DNA from 4 places in the Janthinobacterium sp. Bl 1 genome. Region 1 is predicted to be linked to each of the others. Evidence: predicted binding sites of a transcription regulator. Region 1 holds the regulator's gene; each other region holds the start of a gene.
The links. Region 1 encodes FNR, which switches genes on or off when oxygen is low (the NO sensors DNR and NnrR bind a similar motif). Its sites were predicted from a motif close to TTGATNNNNATCAA; they were not measured.
Positions count from the first base shown of each region.

Region 2: a site for FNR is predicted at 1,558-1,571, ahead of cqsA (alpha-hydroxyketone-type quorum-sensing autoinducer synthase). Genes of this name have one in related genera too.
Region 3: a site for FNR is predicted at 1,423-1,436, ahead of AC4BCN_RS05120 (IPT/TIG domain-containing protein). Genes of this name have one in related genera too.
Region 4: a site for FNR is predicted at 4,440-4,453, ahead of AC4BCN_RS15325 (serine protein kinase). Genes of this name have one in related genera too.

Region 1 is NZ_CM177086.1:272,992-278,621, reverse strand. It holds gene AC4BCN_RS01195 (response regulator) at 1-845, opposite strand, end outside; gene fnr (fumarate/nitrate reduction transcriptional regulator Fnr) at 1,085-1,843, shown strand; gene AC4BCN_RS01185 (FixH family protein) at 1,847-2,371, opposite strand; gene ccoG (cytochrome c oxidase accessory protein CcoG) at 2,426-3,808, opposite strand; gene ccoP (cytochrome-c oxidase, cbb3-type subunit III) at 3,813-4,733, opposite strand; gene AC4BCN_RS01170 (cbb3-type cytochrome oxidase subunit 3) at 4,726-4,929, opposite strand; gene ccoO (cytochrome-c oxidase, cbb3-type subunit II) at 4,931-5,545, opposite strand; gene ccoN (cytochrome-c oxidase, cbb3-type subunit I) at 5,561-5,630, opposite strand, start outside.
Region 2 is NZ_CM177086.1:5,272,578-5,278,207, forward strand. It holds gene AC4BCN_RS23785 (MarR family winged helix-turn-helix transcriptional regulator) at 1-244, shown strand, start outside; gene cqsA (alpha-hydroxyketone-type quorum-sensing autoinducer synthase) at 248-1,492, opposite strand; gene AC4BCN_RS23795 (sensor histidine kinase) at 1,656-2,975, shown strand; gene AC4BCN_RS23800 (response regulator) at 2,979-3,998, shown strand; gene AC4BCN_RS23805 (ABC transporter permease) at 3,995-5,630, opposite strand, start outside.
Region 3 is NZ_CM177086.1:1,122,047-1,127,676, reverse strand. It holds gene AC4BCN_RS05120 (IPT/TIG domain-containing protein) at 1-1,201, opposite strand, end outside; gene metH (methionine synthase) at 1,852-5,630, shown strand, end outside.
Region 4 is NZ_CM177086.1:3,451,944-3,457,573, forward strand. It holds gene AC4BCN_RS15315 (SpoVR family protein) at 1-1,081, opposite strand, end outside; gene AC4BCN_RS15320 (DUF444 family protein) at 1,078-2,295, opposite strand; gene AC4BCN_RS15325 (serine protein kinase) at 2,298-4,253, opposite strand; gene AC4BCN_RS15330 (chymotrypsin family serine protease) at 4,510-5,630, shown strand, end outside.

The DNA.
Region 1 (5,630 bases):
CCATCGAACGGTTCGAAGGCATCCGCGACGGGCAGCGAGGTGGCCAGCAGCCAGTTCACCGATTTCAGGCGCTTGAAGCTGTTGACGGCCTTGATGCCGCGGCTATTCGTGCTGACCATGCTGCCTTCGCCATCTTCCTTCAGCAGTTGGGTCGTCGTCAGGTTGGCGCTCGGCTGGCGCGGCTGCAGCAAACGGCTGGTATCGGGATGCAGCACGTAGCGCGGCACGGCGCCGCGCGTGAGGATGAAGTAATAGCCGCTCTTGCCGATCTTTTCCGAGCGCAGACGCCCCAGCAGATTGTCCTTGTACAGGCGCAGCACGCCGATCACCACGCCGGCCACCTGGCCATCGGCGGCCAGCACGGGCGCCACCATCTGCACGATGGGCATGCCGCTCGACTTGCCGAGCATCGGTTCGGTGATCATGGGCTGGCGCGTGCGCAGCACGGTCTGGAAATACTCGCGCTCGGCGACGTTGATGCCGGTGCGCCCCGCCACTTCCGGCATGTCGGCCACGACGGCGCCATGCGCGTCGAGCACCAGCACGTCGTCGAACAGCACCAGCATCGAACGGCGCGAATAGTATTGGCGCAATTGGGCCGGCTGGGCCATCAGTTCCGGCGGCTGCTGCCTGGCCGTCAGGGTGACGATCTGCAGCAGCATGCCCAGCTTGTCGTCGAGCTCGGCAGCGGTGCGGCTGATCAGGGATGACTGCTGGCTCAGCAGTACTCGGGTGAAGTCGTCGCGCATGTGCTGCACCTGTATCATGGTGACCAGCGCGATCATGGCGATCGAGGTCAGGCTGGTGGCCAGCGCGACTTTTGCTTTGATGCCGAGAGGCTTCATGATTTCCTTTTCAGTACCGGGCGGCACAGGCGGCAGATAATGCTGTCAGGAATTTTCCTATCAATACCCCAGCTTGGCAAGCGCCGCCGCACAAATGCCCCTACCCGCATGGGCTTTTGACGATGTTGCCATATAATTAAAGTCGGAACGTCGTTTATTCAGCGAAATTGCGGTGAAATTGGCACACGGCAACCCGGTATGCAGTAAACTTGTTGTTGCATTTTCTAAAAGGTACCGACATGACTGAAGCGCTAATCACTCCAACCTTGCCCACAGTGACCGTGGAAGCGTTGCGTGCGCGATGCTCGACCTGCAGCATGCATCAATTGTGCCTGCCGATGGGCCTCGATATGGGCGACATGGACAGGCTGGACCAGATCATCGGCCGCCGCCGCAAGATCGTGCGCGGCGCCTCGCTGTTCCGCATCGGCGACTCGTTCCAGAACCTGTACGCGATCCGCCTGGGGCACTTCAAGACATACCAGATCAATCCGGGCGGCGAAGAGCAGGTGACGGGTTTCCAGATGGCCGGCGAACTGCTGGGCATGGACGCCATCAGCGCCGACCGCCACCACTGTAATGCGGTGGCGCTGGAAGACAGCGAAGTGTGTGAAATTCCGTTTTCCAGCCTGGAGCAATTGTTGGGCAATATGCCGACCCTGCTCCGTCATTTCCACCGCATGATGAGCCAGGAAATCACGCGCGAGCAAAGCGTGATGCTGTTGCTGGGCAATATGCAGGCGACGCAGCGCTTTGCCGCCTTCATCGTCAACCTGGCGTCGCGCTATGAGGCGCGCGGCTATTCGAGCAGCAAATTCCAGCTGCGCATGTCGCGCGAGGAAATCGGCAACTACCTGGGCCTGACCATCGAGAGCGTCAGCCGTTTATTGTCGAAATTCAAGAAGGAAGGCTGGCTGCGGGTGTCGAACCGCGAGATCGAAATATTGCAACCAGCCAAGCTGAAAGCCATTACGGCAGGCACGGACGTCTGCAAGTAAGGCTTATAACTCTTCATCCGCATGCAGCGCGATGCTGCGTTGCACGGGCCAGGTCCAGATGCCGGACAGGCGCCACTCGCGTTTGTCGTTTTCCACCAGCACTTGCCAGCGGCTGCGTTCGAGCATCGGCAGGGGCACCGAGAAATTGCCGGCCGCATCGGGCTGCACCAGCAGCTTGATATCCTTTTCCGGCAGGGTCGCATGCGCCAGGTGCAGCTGCAGCGGTCCCTGGTAGGCCTTGCCGAAGCTGTGCACGGAACCGCTCAGGCGCGCTGACGCCACGTCGTACGCCAGGCTCGTATCCATGGCCAGGTCGCTGGCGATCGTGTCGCGCTTCAAATCCTGGTTGATCGCCTTGCCCTGTTTGTAATAGTCGCCCACCACCAGCGCGTCGGGCTGCGTAAAGGCGATATAGCCCATGAAGCTGCCGACGACCACGGACAGGCCGGGACCGATCATCAGCAGCCATGGCCAGCGATGCTTGTACCACGGTGCAACGGGAGGCTGCAGTTTCAGACTGTCGGACATGGTATTTCTCCTGTGTAAACGGCCAGCCCCCATGCGGGGACCGGCCTTCCTGCATTAACGCGGCACGATGAAGACCGCGCTTTCACGCACATGCAGCGACGGGTCGTCCAGCGATTGCAATTCGATCGCAATCTTGTTCGAGCCCTTCTCGCCCACGCCGTGCGGCACGCGCAGGCGGATCGGCCAGCCCAGCGTTTCCGTCGGCTGCAAGGTCACTTCTTCGCGCGTCAGCAAGGTCAGGCCCGGCAAGCCGGAAGCGCTGATCTTGAAATGCTGGCTTTGCTCGGACGTGTTCATGATCTGCAGGCGGTAGACGTTTTCGATCATGCCGTCTTCCACTTCGCGTCCCATCGAACCGCGGTCGCGGATCACGTCCATTTTCAGGGGCGTGCGCAGGGCCAGCGAGGTACATACGGCGATGATGATCAGGGCCAGGATGGAAGTGTAGATCAAGACGCGCGGGCGCATGGCGCGCTGGCGTATCTGCTTCGAATTGAAGTTGTTTTCCATCGCATGGTCGGTGCTGTAGCGTATCAGGCCACGCGGCCGCTCGACCTTGTCCATCACGCTGTTGCAGGCATCGACGCAGGCGGCGCAGCCGATGCATTCATACTGCAGGCCGTTGCGGATATCGATACCGGTCGGACACACCTGCACGCACAGGGTACAGTCGATGCAATCGCCCAGCTTGTCGTTGTGGCCGGCCTTCTTGCTCATGGCGCCGCGTGGTTCGCCGCGCTTGGCATCGTAGGTGATGATCAGGGTGTCCTGGTCGAACATGGCGCTCTGGAAGCGCGCATAGGGGCACATGTATTTGCACACCTGCTCGCGCAGCCAGCCCGCGTTGCCGTAGGTTGCCAGGCTGTAGAACAAGACCCAGAACCATTCCCAGGGACCGAAATTCAAGGTGACCACCGATTGCGCCAGTTCCTTGATCGGCGTGAAGTAGCCGACAAAGGTAAAGCCCGTCCACAGGGCGATGGCGCCCCACACCAGGTGCTTGGCCGTCTTCTTGAACGCCTTGCGCACGGACGGGCCCTGCTTGTCGAGGGCCATGCGCGCGCTGCGCGTGCCCTCGATGCGGCGTTCGACCCACAGGAAGATTTCCGTGTATACCGTTTGCGGGCAAGAGAACCCGCACCACACCCGCCCGGCAATGGCCGTGACGAGGAACAACAAATACGCACAGATGATCAGCAGGGCCGCCAGATAGATGAAATCCTGGGGCCACAGCACGACGCCGAAAATGTAGAACTTGCGCGTGGTCAAGTCGAACAGCAGGGCTTGCCTGCCATTCCAGGTCAACCACGGCAAGCCGTAGAACGCGAGCTGGGTAAGCCATACGCATACCCATCGCCAGGTAGCGTAGCGTCCTTTGGCCTCGCGAGGGTAGATCTGCTCGCGGGCCGCATACATCTTGATGACTTGAGGTTCCATTACATCATTTCACGGGCGTCTGAGGATTCGACAGGCTCCAGACATACGCCGACAGCACGTGTACCTTGGACTCGCCGAGGAAATCGCTGAAGGCCGGCATGGTGTTGCTGCGTCCCTTGCGTACGGTTTCCATGATGGTATCGGCGCTGCCGCCGTACAGCCAGACCTTGTCCGTCAGATTCGGCGCACCCAGCATCTGGTTGCCCTTCGCATCGGCGCCATGACAGGCCATGCAGGCGCCAAACTTGGCCTTGCCCAGCACCGACTTGACAGGATCCGAGGTCGAACCGGACAGGCTCAGCACATAATGGGCCACGTTCTCGACATCTTTTTCGGAACCGAGGGCGGCGCCCATCGGTGGCATCTGCCCATTGCGGCCGTGCAGGATGGTGGTCTTGATGATGTCGGGTTCGCCGCCATACAGCCAGTCCTTGTCCGTCAGGTTGGGGAAGCCCTTGTTGCCGCGCGCATCCGAACCGTGGCATTGCGCGCAGTAGGTCAGGAACAGGCGCTGGCCGATGGCTTGTGCCTGCGGGTCGGCGGCTACCGTCTTCAAGTCCTGGCTCAGGTACTTGTTGAACAGGGGACCGTAGTCGGCTTCCGCCTTCTTCAGCTCTTCCTCGTACTGGCCCGTCGATTTCCAGCCCAGGCTGCCGGCATAGTTGCCCAGGCCCGGATACAGGAACAGGTAGGCCAGCGCGAAGACGATGGTGATGTAGAACAGCCACATCCACCAGCGCGGCATCGGCGTATTGAGCTCCTTCAAGTCCTCGTCCCAGACGTGGCCCGTGGTGCCGTCGGCGGGGGCGCCGGCGACCACTTTCACTTTCGACTGCGAGTACAGCAGCACGCCGCAGCCGATGATGCCCAGCAGGGACAGCACGATGATGTAGATATTCCAGAAGCCATTGGTAAAGTCAGCCATGGTGATGCTCCTTCGCCAGGTTCATCTCGGCTTCGGCCGGATAGTCGAGCGCCTCGTCGGCGAACGGCAGGCGTGCCGCCGCGTCGAAGTCGCTGTTGCTGCGGCTGAACGTCCACCACAGGATGCCCACGAACGTCGTAAAGGAAACCACCGTCATGACGCTGCTGGCGCTGTCAAACAGGTTTTCGATTGCCATGCTAATTCCTTGTTTTGATTAATGTACCGAGGCCTTGCAGATAGGCGACCAGGGCGTCTTCTTCCGTCTTGTCCTGCAGCTGCGCGGGGCCGGCGGCGATCTCTTCCTCGCTGTACGGCTGGCCCAGGCGTTTCAGGGCGCGCATCTTCGGCACGATTTCGTCAGGCACCAGCTTGGTCTTCGCCAGCCAGGGGTAGGACGGCATGTTCGACTCGGGCACCACGTCGCGCGGGTTGTTCAAGTGCGTGCGGTGCCATTCATCGCTGTAGCGGGCGCCCACGCGGGCCAGGTCGGGCCCCGTGCGCTTGGAACCCCACTGGAACGGACGGTCGTAGACGAACTCGCCGGCGACCGAATAGTGGCCATAGCGTTCCGTTTCCGCGCGCAGCGGACGCACCATCTGCGAGTGGCAGTTGTAGCAGCCTTCGCGCACGTAAATGTCGCGGCCCGCCAGGCGCAGCGGCGAATACGGCTTCAGGCCGGCGACCGGTTCCGTCGTGCTCTTCTGGAAGAACAGGGGGACGATCTCGACGGCGCCGCCGATGCTGATCACCACCGTGACCAGGGCGATCAGCAGCCAGGGGTTTTTCTCAATCCATGCATGTGAAAATTTCATTTGCTTTCGCTCCTATCAGGCGTGCGCCGCGTTCAGTTCCGGAATGCGGGCGACGGGGAGTTTGCTGCCGCGCAGAGTCATCCAG
Region 2 (5,630 bases), 1.3 Mb from region 1:
CGGCATCACGCGCTCGCTGATGCCGCTGGAAAAAATCGGGCTGGTGGCGCGCCAGGCCGATGCGCGCGATGCCCGCGTCGGCTACGCCGCCATCACGGCCGCGGGACTGGAGTTGCTGGCGCACGCGAATACGACGGCGCAGGCGCTGGGCCAGGAATTGCTGGGTAATGCCAGCGCGGAACAGCTGGCGCCCCTGTCCCTGCTATTAAGTGGCATTGCCGGCAACCAGCCCGGCCAAGTCTGAGGTCTACACCAGCGCCAGCTTGCGCAACCGCCGCGTCGATGGCCAGCGCGCCATGCCCGTCTCGTCGCGGATGGCGGCGCAGGCGTCCAGCACCCTGGCGCACTCGTCCTCGCGCAAGCCCGCATTCAGGGTCAGGCGCACCAGCGAGCGGTTTTTCGGCGTGGCCGGCGCGCAGAACACGGCGCCGTAGATGCCATGCCGTTCCAGCGCCTTGCGCAGGATCAGGGTATCGGGTTCGCTGCCCGCTTCCAGCGCGATGATCTGCTCGGTGCCGTCGCTGACGTTGTAGCCCAGATCCATCAGCCCCTGGCGCAACTGCACGCTGTGGCGGTGCAGCGCGGCGCGGCGGCCATCGGCGGCGCGGATGAAGTCGAGCGCCGCATCGAACCACGCCAGCTCGTGTTCGAGCAGGCAGGAACTGAAGATGGCGGGCCGCGAGGCGGACAAAAAATATCCCTTGAAACGGCCCGAACAGGTAATCAGCCCGGCCCGGCCCGCAAACGCCTTGGCCAGCGACGCCGTGCGGAAATGCACGCGCTCGGCCAGCCCCAGCTCCACCACCAGGCCCGCGCCTTGCGGGCCATGCGTGCCCAGCGAGTGCGACTCGTCGACGATCAGCATGCTGCCGCTGCGCTCGGCGATTTCCACCATCTCCAGCACCGGCGCCACGCTGCCATTCGTGCTGTACAGCGCATCGACGATGATGATGCCGGGACCATGCTTGTCGATCTGGCGCTGCAGGTGGGCGCCATCGTTGTGCAGAAAAGCAACAGGCACAGCTTGCGCCGATTGCACGCCCTCCCACAGCGAAGCATGGGCCTGCATGTCGAGGTACACGGGGATGCCGGGTCCGGCCAGGCTTTGCAGCAAGCCCACGTTGGCCGCCCAGCCCGATTGCGCCAGCACGCACGCTTCGCTGCCCAGATAGTCCGCGAATTTTTGTTCGAGGCGGTGCTGGCGGCTGCCTTCCTGCAGGAAGACGGACGACATCAGCATGGCGCCGCCGCCCTGCAAGACGCGCGCCTGGGCCGCCAGCAGCGCCGCCTCGCCGGCGATGTTCAGGTAATCATTACCTGCCAGCATGACCGCACTGGCCGGCATGGCCTGCCATTCATGCAAATGCTGGCCGCCAAGCAGCTTCTCGATGCGCTCGACGTAATGTTCATCCATGCGCGCGCGCACAAAGGCGGGCATCCGTTGTTCGGCGTGGACGTCGCGGGACGATAGAGGGGAAATGGCGTTTAACATAGGAACTCCTGATTGGTTGCGGGGGAACTACCGCGTCCAACATGCGCGAGCCATCGGGCAAGAGTTTGATACAACTCAACAGTTATGCTGATATCCTGCTGATACAGAGGGAACCCGCCGATCATGTTGCATTGACACGCTTCAACAAACACGCCCCCTTACCATGATGCATGCGCAGTCCCCTTCCGGAAAACGATGGCAAGGCAAGCTGCTCCAGCCTTTCCTGCACTTCCACGACGCCATCGAACACACGCCTGTGCGGCGCGCCCAGGTGCGTACGCTGGCGCTCATCGGAGCGCTGGGCATGCCGCTGTACTACGCGCTGTGGCATTATTTCTTTCCGCAGGAATACGAATCGCCGCTGCTGCGCATCGTCGCGGCGCTGCTGTTCCTGCCCGCGCTATGGCCCGACCGCTTCAGCAATACCTGGTTCAGCGTCTACCTGTTCCTGGGGCTGACCTTCGAACTGCCGTTTTTCTTCACGTACATGTTCCTGATGAACCATGCCTCGACCATGTGGGCGCATTCGCTGCTGGTGGCGCTGGTCGTGCTGTTTCACTTCGATACGCGCATCGCCATACTCGCCTACCTGAGCGGTACCCTGCTGGCCTGCCTGACGTTTGCCGTGGCCGGCGATCCCGCCTTCCTGCTCAGCGGCGGCGTCTTGCAGCAATTGCCCGTGCACTGGTTCACGATTGCCGTGCTGTCCGTGGTCAAGGTGGGGCGCAACGTGGGCGCGCAAGAGAAACTGGCCGGACTGGCGGCTGGCCTGGGCAGCGTGGCGCACGAATTGCGCACGCCCCTCGTCAGCGTCGAGGCGAACGTGCGCGGACTGCAGCGCGGGCTACAGCAAAACATGCAAGACCAGCCGCCGGACGCGGCCAGCCTGGAAGCGCTGGCGCGCATCCAGTTCGAAGTGCGCCATATGCACCACATGATCGATCTGTTCCTGCTCAGCGCCAGCGCCGTCAACCGCAAGCTCGAAGCGAGCGAAGCGGTGGCCATGCACGACAGCGTGGCCGCCGTGCTGCGCCGCTATCCGTTTACCAGCACGGCCCAGCGCGACATCGTCAAGGTCGACGTGCGTGCCGATTTCACGTTTCCCGGCCAGTCGGAGCTGTGCGTGGTGATCCTGCTGAACCTGCTGCGCAATGCCTTGAAAAGCATCCACCGCGCCGGCAAGGGCCGCGTGCGCATCATCATCGATGGCGCCCATCCCGTGCCGCGCCTGCTGTTCATCGACACGGGCTGCGGCATCGCCACCAGCCGCCTGCCGCTGATCTTCGACCGCTTCTATTCGTATCCCTCGCACAACGGCAGCGGCATCGGCCTGGCCCTGTGCCGGCAAATCATGCAAGCCTGGCAAGCGCGCATCCGCTGCGTCGCGCGCGAAGGCGCCTACGCCATCTTCGTGCTGGAATTTCCCCAGCCCCTGCCCGTGCCCACGCACAACCGTTTTCCATCCATCCACCGCGCGAGGTGACGCATGCAACTGCCCGTCTACACCCATCCGACCCTGACCGTACTGATCGACGACAGCGATTCCTTCCTGAAAAGCCTGGCGTTCCAGCTCGATCCCGGCCTGGCGCGCAAGACTTTCCACGACACCAGCAGCGCCCTGCACTGGCTGCGCCAGAGCGCGCAACCGGGCGAAACGCCGCTGCACGTGAACTTCGACACGCAAAACCTGCCGCCCGACCAGTACAACGTGGCGCTCGACATCGAACGCATCTGGCGCATCAGCGGCCAGGCGCAGCGCTTTGCCGTGCCCTCCGTGCTGGTGGTCGATTATTCGATGCCGCAGATGAATGGCCTGGAATTTTGCCAGGCCGTGCGCGACCTGCCGTGCAAGAAGATTTTATTTACAGGGGCGGCCGATGAAAAAGTGGCCGTGACGGCCTTCAACCGGGGCTTGATCGACCGCTACATCAAGAAAAGCGACGACGATGCGCTCGACATCCTGGAACAGGAAATCCATGCCCTGCAGCGCGAATTCTTCCTGCAACAAACGGACACCGTGCGCGACTTGCTGATGCTGCACGACTACAGTTTCCTGCAAGACGAGGCGCTGGCCGCCGTCGTGCACGAGCTGTGCCAGCGCCATGGCTTTGTCGAATACTATATTTTTCCCAATCCCAGCGGCATCCTGTTTTTCACGCGCGACGGCCACGCCAAGCTGATGATCATCGAGACGGAACGCAGCCTGCACACGCAATACGAAATGGCGCGCGACAGCGACGCGCCCGAATCCTTGCTGCTGGCGCTGCTGGAAATGCGCGTGATTCCCTACTTTTCCGACGCCGACAGCGACGGCATGTACGCGGCGCAGATCGGCGAGAACTGGTTCCGCTACTGCGCCGCGCCCACCATCTGCCTGGGCAGCGTGACGTATTTCTGGGCCCTGTTCGACGTGCCGGCGCACCAGTTGGGGCAACCGGTCATGTCCTATGCGCAGTTTTTGCGCGCGGGCGCGGGCGCGGGCGACAGCATCAGCGCTTTGGATTAGCCCTCACGCAGGGTTTGCAGCGGCGGATGTTTGAGCACGTTGCGCAAGCCCAGCCAGCCGCCGGCGATCGCGCACAAGGCGCCGGCCAGCAGGCCGAACGCCCACACGCCGGGTGCGAAGCTCCAGGCGAATTTGAACTGGTACGTGGCCAGGGCCCAGCCCATGGCGGCCGCGCCCGATGCCGCCAGCAAGCCGGCCAGCGCGCCGACGAGGGAAAACTCGATCAGCTGCGCCTGCGCCAGCTGGCGCCGCGTGGCGCCCAAGGCGCGCAGCAAGCCCGCTTCGCGCGTGCGCTCGTCCTGCGAACCCATCAGGGCCGCATACAGCACCAGCAAGCCCGACGCCAAAGTGAAGGCAAAGAGGAATTCGACGGCCGTCACCACCTGGTCCAGCACGCCCTGGATCTGTTTGAGCACGCCGCCCACGTCGACCACCGTCAGGTTCGGGTAGTCGCGCAGCAGAGCATTCCCCAGGTCCGCCTGCGCGGCCGGCAAGTGAAACGCCGTGATCCACGTCTGCGGCGTGTCCGCCATGGCGGCCGGGTTGATGATGACGAAGAAATTGACGCGCATCGAGCCCCATTCCAGCTTGCGCAAACTCGTGATCGCCGCTTCCACGGGCTGGCCGGCGATGTCGAAGCGCAGCTTGTCGCCCAGTTTCAGTTTCAGGGTCTTGGCGATGCCCTCCTCCACCGACGCTTCGGCTGGCGCGCCGGGCGTATTGGCGAACCACTTGCCGGCCACCAGTTTGTTTTCTTCCTGCATGGTGGCCATCGTCGACAAGTTGAATTCGCGGTCCGCCAGGCCCTTGGCGCGGTCATCCTCGTAGGTGCTTTCCGTGATCGCGTTGCCGTTCACGGCCACCAGGCGCCCGCGTATCATCGGATACAAGGGCGCGTTGGCCACGCCCGCTTGCGCCAGGCGCGCGGCGATCGGCTCTTTCTGTTCGGGCAGGATATTGATCATGAAACGGTTCGGCGCGTCCGGCGGCGTGGCGTTGCGCCAGGCCACCATCAGGTCGCCGCGCACCACCGTCAGCAGCAGCAAGGCCATCAAGCCCAGGGCCAGCGACACCACCTGGATGACGGTGGCGCCCGGGCGGCGCTGCAAGGACGTGACGGCAAAGCGCCAGCCTTGATGGTTGAAAACGCCGCGCAGGGTTTTCAGCGACTTGATGCCCAGCCAGCCGGCCAGGCCGAACAGGGCGAAGCCGCCGAGGAAGCCGGCCGCCGTCAGCAGCGCCAGTTTCACGTCGCCCGCCTGCCACAACAGCAGCACGACGAAGGCGGCGATGCCCAGGCCATACGTGGCCACGGCCAGCGCCTGCGGCGGCTCCTGCTCGCGGCGGATCACGCGGTTGTGCGGGACATTGCGCAACTGCAAAATCGGCGGCAGGGCAAAACCCAGCAAGAGCAGCATGCCGGTGGCCACGCCTTGCAGCGCGGGCAGCATGGACACGGGCGGCAAGTCGTTCTGTACCAGTTTTCCCAACAGCTCCAGCAGCACCAGGTGGCCGCCGAAGCCGACGGCAACGCCGACGACGCTGCCGGCCAGGCCGACGAGCAGGAATTCGATCACGTACATGGCCGTAACCTGGTTTTGCGTCAAGCCCAGGCAGCGCAGCATGGCGCAC
Region 3 (5,630 bases), 850 kb from region 1:
TCCTGGCCAGGCTGGCCACCACGGGCGCCGCTTCCTGGCTCACTTGCACGCCGTCATTGCCCACGGCCGTCACGCGCACGCGCACGCCGGGCAATATCCAGCCCGCTGGAAGGACGGCACTGAAATTGCCGTTGAAACTGTAGTCGCTTTTCGACGTCGGCAAGACCGACGGGCCGCTCATGGTGATGCTGCCCAGGTTGCTGCCATTGGCGGCCGTCGCATTCAAGGTCACGGCCGGGCTGGCTTGGCCTGTTTGCGTGGCCAGCACGGACACGCGCACGGCGGCCGGCTTGCCGCGCGTCAGGCGCAAGGCTGCATTGCTGGAATTCAGATTCAGTACCTGCGCGAAATCAATGCTGCCCAGGGTAAAGGCCGACACCGTGCCCGCATTCACGGCGATGCGCGAAGCGGCCGACAGCATCACGCTGCCCGTTGCCGACGCTGGCGCGGACAACACCAGCTGGCTGGCACTGGCGCTGACGATGACGGCTGGCGTACTGCCCACCGTGGCCGAGCTGACCTGGTCGAGATTGCTGCCCTGCAGCGTCACCGACAAGGTCGCGCCGTTGACGGCCGACGCGATCGACGTCACTGCCACGTTTGCCAAGACCGTATACGTGTCGCTGCTGGCCACATCGTTGTAGGGACCGCGCACCGTCAGCGCACCTGTCGCCGCGCCCGTTGGCACCACCACCGTCACGCTGCTGGCCGTCTGGCTTTGCGGCGTTGCCGCCGCGCCATTGCCGAACTGCACCGCCGTCACGGCGCCCATGCCGCCGCCCGCGATCGTCACGCTGGAGCCGACGCCGCCCGTTGCCGGCGCGACACTGCTCACGCTCAGCGGCAGGTACACGTTCACGTTATAGCTGGTGGTCGCCGTACCGCTGGCGCTGACCACGCTCAAGGCGCCCGTAACTGGCACGCCCGGCATGGCCAGGGTCACACTGGTGTCGCTGCTGGCGCTGGCGGCAACGTTCACGCCGCCCACTTGGAACGCCGTCACGCGGCTCAGATTCGTACCCGTCACCACCAGGCTGCCGCCCACGGCGACATTCGCCGCCGAGACAGCTGTCACGGCAGGAATCACGGCGGGATTGCCCGACGTGGTCGCCACCACCGTGTCACCACCGCCACCGCCGCCCCCGCCGCAAGCGGACAAGCCCAGCACGACAAACAATGCTACAAGCAGATGGTTTTTCATGGCTGGCAACCATGTTGATGCAGCGCGATGCCGGGGAGGACACGGGAGAAATGTGACATATTGGTGACTTTTGGTGAGAATGTGATTTCGAAGAACCCATATTATGGGTTAATTCGATTCCCAAAGACAACTATTAATGCTTTTGATTCAATTGGTTTTGATAATAGTTAAAGTATCTACTTGGAAAGCTTTATTCTAGGAATTATTAGCGTCACTCTGTCTTGTCTTAAATCAAGATTATTTTCCTTGGCAGCTATTGCTATTCAACTCATTAAAAAGATTCTGAGATGGCGCAAATAATGTGGAAATTTTTCCACAGCCTAGATGCCGTATCTTCCTGCCAATTTTGATGCAAAAATTAACGTTTTGAGCAAGATTTTCAGGAATGTAATTTTCAGAAGCAGGCTTTGCGCAAGCTGATGTGTTGCAATGTGTTGCAAGCAGGCCTGCCGTGGGGTGAACGGCCGCTTTTGCTTAAAACCAAAGCAGCCTGATGCCGTATAATTTTAGACCCGGTGAAATCAGGCGATTGCCACCTTCTGCCTGCCCTACCCGGCCGGCACACTCCGTCAGCTGATCCTGCTGACCCGCAACCGCCTCGTACAGTCCTGTCGCCGCGCCGCCGCCCGTTTGCCTATTGAAAGCATGAAATGAACGATACCGTGATCCCCGCCATGTCCCCGACCGAAGCCACCTTGCGCGCCATTCTGGCGCAGCGGATCATGATCCTCGACGGCGCCATGGGCACGATCATCCAGCAGTACAAGCTCGATGAAGAAGCGTACCGTGGCGGTCCCGCCGGCCGCTTCATCGATTTCGCCGCGCCGGCCGACAGTGGCGCGCGCGAACTGTTCGTCAAGGGCAACAATGAACTGCTGACCCTGACGCAGCCGCACATCATCCAGGAAATCCACGAGCGCTACCTGGCGGCCGGCGCCGACCTGATAGAAACGAATACCTTCGGCGCCACGACGATCGCGCAAGACGATTACCACATGGCCCACCTGGCCTATGAAATGAACGTGCAGGCGGCCAAGCTGGCGCGCGCCGCCTGCGACAAGTATTCCACGCCGGACAAGCCGCGCTTTGTCGCCGGCGCCCTCGGGCCCACGCCAAAGACGGCGTCGATCTCGCCCGACGTGAACGACCCGGCTGCGCGCAACGTCACCTTCGATCAACTGGTGGCCGCCTACCTGCAACAGACGCAGGGTCTGGTCGAAGGCGGCGCCGACGTGCTGCTGGTGGAAACCATTTTCGACACCTTGAACTGCAAGGCGGCCCTGTTCGCCATCGACCTGTTCTACGAGCAAAACCCGACCGTCGTGCGCCTGCCTTTGATGATTTCGGGCACCGTCACGGACGCCTCGGGACGCATCCTGTCGGGCCAGACCGTGCCCGCCTTCTGGAATTCCGTACGTCATGCGAAACCGCTGACGATCGGCCTGAACTGCGCGCTGGGCGCCGCCCTGATGCGCCCGTACGCGGAAGAGCTGGCCAAGATCGCCGACACCTTCGTGTGCATCTACCCGAACGCGGGCTTGCCCAACCCCATGAGCGATACGGGCTTCGACGAGTTGCCAGCCGACACATCGGCCCTGCTGCGTGAATTTGCCGACGCGGGCTTCCTGAACATGGCCGGCGGCTGCTGCGGCACCACGCCCGAGCACATCGCCGCCATCGGGCAATTGCTGTCGAAAAACACGCCGCGCACCGTGCCGGCCCCATCGCACGACTTGCGCCTTGCCGGCCTGGAACCGTTCGTCGTCAATGACGCGTCGCTGTTCGTCAACGTGGGCGAACGCACCAACGTCACGGGCTCGAAGGCGTTCGCGCGCATGATCCTGAACGAGCAATACGACGAAGCTTTGTCCGTGGCGCGCCAGCAGGTAGAAAACGGCGCCCAAGTGATCGACATCAACATGGACGAAGCGATGCTCGACTCGCTGGCCGCCATGACGCGCTTTTTGAACCTGATCGCCTCGGAACCCGATATTTCGCGCGTGCCCATCATGGTCGACTCGTCGAAATGGTCAGTCATCGAGGCGGGCCTCAAATGCGTGCAGGGCAAGGCCATCGTCAACTCGATTTCCATGAAGGAAGGCGAAGAGGAATTCCTGCGCCAGGCGAAACTGTGCCGCCGCTACGGCGCGGCCGTCATCGTCATGGCTTTCGATGAAAAGGGGCAAGCCGACACCTTCGAGCGCAAGATCGAAATTTGCGCGCGCGCCTACCACCTGCTGATCGATGCGCTGGACTTCCCGCCGGAAGACATCATTTTCGATCCGAACATCTTTGCCGTCGCCACAGGTATCGAAGAGCACAACAATTACGCCGTCGACTTCATCAACGCCACGCGCTGGATCAAGGAAAACTTGCCGTACGCGAAGATCTCGGGCGGCGTATCGAACGTGTCCTTCAGTTTCCGCGGCAACGATCCAGCCCGCGAAGCCATCCATACGGTGTTCCTGTACCACGCGATCAAGGCGGGCATGACCATGGGCATCGTCAACGCCGGCATGGTCGGCGTGTACGACAACCTGGACCCGGAACTGCGCGAGCGCGTGGAAGACGTGGTGCTGAACCGCCGCGAAGATTCGACCGAACGCATGATCGAGTTTGCCGGCACCCTGAAGGCAGGCGGCAAGGCCGAAGCGCAAACCCTGGCCTGGCGCGAAGGCACGGTGCAGGAGCGCCTGTCGCACGCGCTGGTGCACGGCATCACGCAATTCATCGTGGAAGACACGGAAGAGGCGCGCCAGGAACTGCTGCACAATGGCGGGCGCCCCATCCACGTGATCGAGGGCCCCTTGATGGCCGGCATGGACGTGGTCGGCGACCTGTTTGGCCAAGGCAAGATGTTCCTGCCGCAAGTGGTGAAATCGGCGCGCGTGATGAAACAGGCCGTGGCCCATTTGATTCCGTTTATCGAAGAAGAAAAGCTGCTGGAAGAAAAACGCACGGGCATCGTCGCCAAGCCGAAAGGCAAGATCATCATGGCGACCGTGAAAGGCGACGTGCATGACATCGGCAAGAACATCGTCACCGTCGTTCTGCAGTGCAATAACTTCGAAGTGGTGAACATGGGCGTGATGGTGCCGTGCTCGGAAATCCTCGCCCGCGCCAAGGTGGAAAACGCGGACATCATTGGTCTCTCGGGCCTGATCACGCCGTCGCTGGAAGAAATGGCGTATGTCGCCAAGGAAATGCAGCGCGACGAACATTTCCGCATGCTCAAGATCCCCCTGCTGATCGGCGGCGCCACCACCAGCCGCGCCCACACGGCCGTGAAAATCGCGCACAACTACGAAGGCCCCGTGATCTACGTGCCGGACGCGTCGCGTTCCGTGTCCGTGGCGCAGTCGCTCTTGACGCCCGAGCAGCGCGACAAATACGTGGAAGACATCGAAATCGACTACGCGCGCATCCGCGAGCAGCACGCCAACAAGAAGGCGCTGCCCATCCTGCCGCTGGCGCAAGCGCGCGCCAACCGCATGGTCGTGCCCTTCGATGGCGCCTGCACGCCCGTGAAACCGAAGTTCATCGGCCGCCGCGTGTTCAAGAACGTCGACCTGGCCACCCTGGCCAATTACATCGACTGGGGCCCGTTCTTCCAGACCTGGGACCTGGCCGGCCCCTTCCCCGCCATTCTGACGGATGAAGTGGTGGGCGACGCTGCCACCAAGGTGTACGCGGAAGGCCAGGCCTTGCTGAAAAAACTCATCGACGGGCGCTGGCTGACGGCCAATGGCGTCGTGTCCCTGCTGCCGGCGAACAGCGTCAATGACGACGATATCGAGGTGTACACGGACGATACGCGCAGTACCGTGGCATTTACCTACTACGGCATGCGCCAGCAAGGCGTCAAACCGGTGGTCGATGGCGTGCAGCGGCCGAACCAGTGCCTGGCCGACTTCATTGCACCGAAGGCATCGGGCGTGAAGGATTACATCGGCATGTTTGCCGTGACGTCCGGCCTGGGCATCGAGAAATACGAAAAGCGCTTCGAGGATGCGCACGACGATTACTCGTCCATCATGTTGAAATCGCTGGCGGACCGCCTGGCCGAGGCGTTTGCCGAATACCTGCACGAGCGCGTGCGCAAGGATTTGTGGGGCTATGTGCCGGACGAGCATCTGGGCAACGACGACATGATCGCCGAGAAATATGTGGGCATCCGCCCCGCGCCCGGCTACCCGGCCTGCCCCGAACACACGGTCAAGAAACAGATGTTCGAGGTCATGCAGGCCGAGGAAATCGGCATGCAGCTGACGGAATCGTATGCCATGTTCCCCGGTGCAGCCGTGTCCGGCTTCTATTTCGCTCATCCGGAGTCGAAATACTTCGTCGTCGGCAGGATCGGCATGGACCAGGTGGAAGACATGGCCAAGCGCCGTGGCGCCAATATCGAGGACGTGGAACGCTGGCTGGC
Region 4 (5,630 bases), 3.1 Mb from region 1:
TGAAGCTGCAGTCGTCATCGTCGCGGCAAATCTGGCGCGCCTGCGCCAGTCCTTGGTGCTCGATGATGTGTTCCCACATGCAAAAACCCAGGTGATAGGGGTTGACGGCCAGCGCCTGCTGGTGCTCGCCCGCGTAAGGGCGGACCACATCCGAGTGCGACTTGATGGCGGACAGGTACAGGGCCGGCGGCAGGAAGTCGGCTTCGCGCAGCAGCCGCGCATGCCAGTATGAGGCCCAGCCTTCGTTCATGATCTGGCAGGCGTACACGGGATAAAAGTAAAACGACTCTTCGCGCACGGCCAGGAAAATGTCGCGTTCCCAGTCGGCCAGTTCCGGCCCATATTGCGCAATGAACCACAGCAAATCGTATTCAGGCTGCGGCGGCACGAGGGGGCGCTGTGCCAGCCGTGCCCGCGCCGCCTCGTGCGCCGCCAGCGCTGCCGCTTCACCGGGCAAGCGCTGGTAACGCCGCGTAAAAGGATCCGCAAAAGGATCGTTTGCGCCAGCCCCGTCTTGCGTGCCGGCCACACCGGCGGGACCGGATGGCGCGGCATAGGGCGGGCGGTGCAGTTCGGCGTGGATGTCCACATGTTGCTCCAGCGCCAGTGCCGCGTCGAGCACGGCTTCCACCTGCTCCTGTCCATGCCGCTGCAGCGCCATTTCGAGACGCTGCGCCCGCGCCGCGCTTTGTTCCAGGATGTGCTGGCCCGCCATGGCGCCGAAACGCAGAAACAGGGCATTGCGGCTGGCGAAGTCGGCGTGGCCCAGCACGTGGGCCGTGACGAGGGTGTTTTCCGCCACGGAATTGTGCTCGGCCATGTATGCATGGCAAGGGTCGCCGGGAAACATGACTTCGAACATATGCGAGTTGCCCATCTTTTGATGCACGAGCTGGTGGATGTAGCGCACGCCGAACGACCAGTGGCGCATGCGCACGGGCAAGCCATAGATGGCGATCTCGGCCATGAAGCTGTCCGGTACCAGCTCGAACTCGACGGGCGCAAACTCCAGTCCCATTTCCCGCGCCAGCGCTTCGATGCGCGCCGCGTAGCCGTCCAGGTTGGCTGTATCAGGCGTCATGCCGCGTCCTCCGTATCGGCCGCCTCGTGCTGGAAAAAGGTGCGGATGGCCGCCCAGATATCGTCATTCCTGCTGAGGATGCTGCTGTGCAAGGGCAAGCCGCGCCGTTCCTGCTCGGCAAACAAGCTGTGCATTTCCGTTTCCAGGCTGCGCGGCATGCCGGGCACGGTTTCCACATAGCCCATATAGTTGAGCAAGGCGGCCAGTTCGCCCAGGGCCAGGCTGGTCGCCCCCCGGTCTTCGCTGAAATTCTCGCCATCGGATGCATAGAACAGATAGGCGTTGTAGCGGCCCGGCGCATAGTGTTCCTGCAGCAGCTCGCGGCTCAGACGAAAGGCGGTGGAAGCCATGGTACCGCCCATGCCATTGACTTGGAAGAACTCGGCCTCGGAAAATTCCCAGGCCCGCGTCGTATGGGCGATGAAGCGCGTTTCCACGCGCGCATACCTGCGGCGCAAGCCCTGCAAGGCAAAGAAAAAGAAGGATTTGGCCAGCTTGCGCTCGGTCTGCGCCATGCTGGCCGACACGTCGAGCACGAAAAACACGACGGCATTCGTGCTGGGCCGGGGCAGTGGCTGCACCTGGCGGTAGCGCAAGTCGTCATTGGTGAAAGGCACGGGTTGCGCTTGCAGGGCGCGCCGCTTGATCGCTTCCTTGACGGTGCGCCGCCGGTCCAGCCGCGAACGGGCGCCATGTCGGTCCAGGCCGCTACGCACGAGCCGTACGTCGTCGATAGCGCCCAGGTGGCGCGGTTTCAGGTGCGGCAGCTCGAAAGCGTCCCATAGCCAGTCGAGTATGTCGTCAATGGCAAACTCGAGCAGCAGGCGCACGGCTCCCTCGCCATCGCCGCCTTCGCCTTGCGTTCCGGCCTCGCCCGTGGTGGCGGGACGGGCCGCGCGCAGGATATCGCCGGGCTGGCCGCCACCCTGGCCCGCGCCCACGCTGTTGCGCGCTGGCGCCAGGCGGAAACGCGCATGTTCGAGCAGGTGCATGGGTACTTGCACCATGCGCTGCTGCGGGCCGCCGATCAGGTCAGGCGTGGCGATCAGCTCGGGCAAGTACGCCTGCACGGCGTCGCGCACTTTCTGGTTGTGGCGCAGCCAGTCGCGCGCGCCGCGCGAGAACAGCCCGTACCAGGGTTGGGCCAGGGCCGGCGCGGACGATCCCACTGGGTTATTGTGCTTGCCGCTGCCTGGCGAGGTCGTGGCGGCCATGGTTATTCCTGCGCCAGCAAGGTGGTCACGTAATTGAGCGCTTCGCGTGCGCTATGGGCGTCATAACCATATTCGTCGACCAGGCGCTGTTCGACGGCGGAGATCCTGGCCCGCACGTCGTCATCGGGCCGCTTGGCCGAGCCCACCAGGCGCAGCACGTCGCGCCGCTGTTCGAACAGATATTGCTGGACGGCGTCGTGCAATTGCGCATGGCTGCCCAGGCCAAACGCTTCGCCCCGCTTGAAGGCGCTCATGGCCTTGCGTACCACTTCTTGGCGGAACGATTGCTTGCCCGAGTCGCTGATGTGGATTTTCTCTTCCACGGCGCGCAGGAAGCGCTCGTCGGGACGGCGTTCTTCGCTGGTGATGGGGTCGCGGATCTGGCGATTGTCGAGCATGGCTTCGACTTCATCGAGATATTTGTTCAGCAAGTCTTGCGCTTCCTGCTCGAACGACACGAACAGGGCCTTGTGCACGTCGGCCTTGACCCAGCGGTTATAAAAATCCTTGCGCGTGAGCACCAGGTAATCGACCCACTTGCGCTTGCGCCGCGGTTCGATGCGCGCATCGCTTTCGATGCCATCTTTCAGGGCCAGCAGCACGTCCATGGTGGACAGGCTGTTGCGCTGGGCGGAAATGATGGCGTGCGACAGGGCATTGATGACGAAACGGGGCGACACGCCCGACAGGCCTTCGTCGGGCGCCTTGTCGCGCTCGCGCACGCGGCGGATATCGGCATGCTGCAAGTCGTCGACGTCTTCGTCGGCATACACGCGCAGTTTCTTGACCAGCTCGGCCTCCTTGTCTTCGCCCTCGGGCAAGCGGCTGAGGATGGCAAACACGGCCGCCGCATGCAGCACGTGCGGATCGAGGTGCACATCGCGGAAGGCGGGCGCGGCCGCCTGGATCAGCTTGCGGTAAATGCGCGCTTCTTCGCGGTAATTGAGCGTGTACGGCACTTGCACGATGACCATGCGGTCGAGCAAGGCCTCGTTTTCGCTTTCTTGCAGGAATTTGCGAAATTCGGCCAGGTTCGTGTGCGCGAGGATGGTCTCGTCGAGGTAAATCAGGGGAAAGCGCGACACCTTGACATTCTTTTCCTGCGTCAGGGTTAGTAGTAAATAGAGGAATTCCCGCTTGACCTTGAGGATCTCGATCATTTCCAGCATGCCGCGGCTGGCCGCATACACGGCGCCGGACCACGACCAGGCGCGCGGATCGCCTTCGTCGCCGTACTGCGCCACTTTCGACAGGTCGACGGAACCGACGAGGTCGGCCAAGTCGGCCGTGGTGGGATCGTGCGGCGCATACGTGCCGATGCCGCAGCGGCCCGCCTCGGACAGGTGGATGCGCTCGACGGGCATGCGCAGGAAATCGCCCGCGTACTGTTCTTCCAGGCGTGCGCGGCAATGGGGACACAGTTCGCCGTGCAGCTCGGCACCATAGCTGGCGCGAAAGTCGGCGCGCATGCTGTGCGGCACCAGATGCAGCGGCGATTCGTGCACGGGGCAGCCGGCGATGCCGTACAGCGCGCCTTCGCTGCTGTGGCTGTATTCTTCCAGCCCCCGCTTGAGCAGGATCACCATGGTCGACTTGCCGCCCGACGGCGGGCCCAGCAACAGCAGCATGCGCCGGCCCACTTCCGAGCCGGCGGCGGCCGCCTTGAAATAGGCGGCGACCCGGTCGATCGCCTCGTCGATGCCGAACAGCTCGTCGTCGAACAGGCGGCAGCGGAAACGTCCGGCATCGTCCGTCTGGCCGTTCCAGCGCATCATGTCCCACAGGTACTGGTGCGCGCTGCGTGTCAACAGGGCCGCGCGGCCGGGCAGGATCTGCTCGATGAAGTCGGCAAAACTGCCGCGCCAGGGACTGATGCGGTGTTTTTCCGCCCAGGCCGCCATGCCGTGCATAAAACCGGCATGTTGGTCCGCAGGCGCGTCGTCGGATTGGCGTGTCATACCAGGGCTCGTCATTGTTCCCCCATCCATACCGTTGCTGCCGTGGAGCAGGCCCAATTCCAGCCTGCCAGCCAAGTATACGGCGCCGCCTCTGCCCGCACGCCTGATCTCGCTCAACCTTGACGAGGGAACTATTTTTATCCTTGCTGCCCCCGTTGGGCCAAGGCAGCCGCGTGTCAGCGCGATTCAATCCAGATCAATACCGGCCTGCGCAGCCAGCCCACACTGGTGTTTCGGAACGACCCACGAGGAGAGCATGATGATCGGCAACGAGAATGGTTTCAGCGCCCCGCCTGGCGGCAGCGGCAGGGGACAAAGCGCGGACGATGAAGAGGCCGTCGGCCAATTTGCCGTCCCCGGCGAAGACGACAATACGATCGAGAGCGCGTCCGTCTCGGACATGCCCGACGCCTTGAGCGGCGTCAGCATGGAATTGCTGGAAATCAAGCGCAGCATCGAAGACGGCATGCGCCAGTCCATCTCCCAGGCGGCCGGCGTGCGCGCGGCCGATGCCTTCAGCGACGGCGGCAATATCCAGGGCGTGTCCATCGGCCTGGGCGAGGGCGCCAGCGACAGCTCGTCCGGCGAGCCGGGCTTGCCGGCCCTGACCCTGTACGTGGCCGAACCCACTTCCGTCGACCGCGCCAAGGCCGCCATCGTGGGCGCCATGGGCGTGCGCGCCGTGTCCAGCGACAGGGTGCCCGTCAATATCGTCGTCACGGGCGTGATCGACGCTCAGCCGCACCGTTTCCGCTTGCGCCCGGCGCCGGGCGGCGTGTCGGTCGGGCATTTCCGCATCACGGCCGGCACCATCGGCTGCCTGGCCGTCGGGCGCAGCGCGCCGCGCAACAGCCGCTTGATGATTCTTAGCAATAATCACGTGCTGGCCAATTCCAACGGCGGCGTGTTCAACGACTGCATCGTGCAGCCTGGCCCCATCGACGGCGGCCGCTGCCCGCAAGACCAGGTGGCCGTGCTCGAACGTTTCGTGCCCATCAATTTCAGCGGCGGCGTCAATTTCGTCGATTGCGCCACCGGCTGGGCCTGGCCAGACAGGGTGCGTCCCGAACTGGTCTATCTGAGCGGCGGCGTGCCTGCGTACTTCCGCATCAGCAATGCGCTGGTGGCGCCCGCGCTGGGCATGATGGTCGGCAAGTCGGGCCGCACGACGCAATTGACGCAAGGCCGCATCACGGGCCTGGGCGCCACCATCAACGTCAATTACGGCGGAGGCAGGATCGCGCTGTTCCAGGACCAGATCGCCATCACGGGCGTGAGCGGGGCGTTCAGCGCGGGCGGCGATTCCGGCTCGTCCATCTGGACCTGGAACCAGCAGCGCAATCCCGTCGGCCTGCTGTTTGCTGGCGGCAATAACAT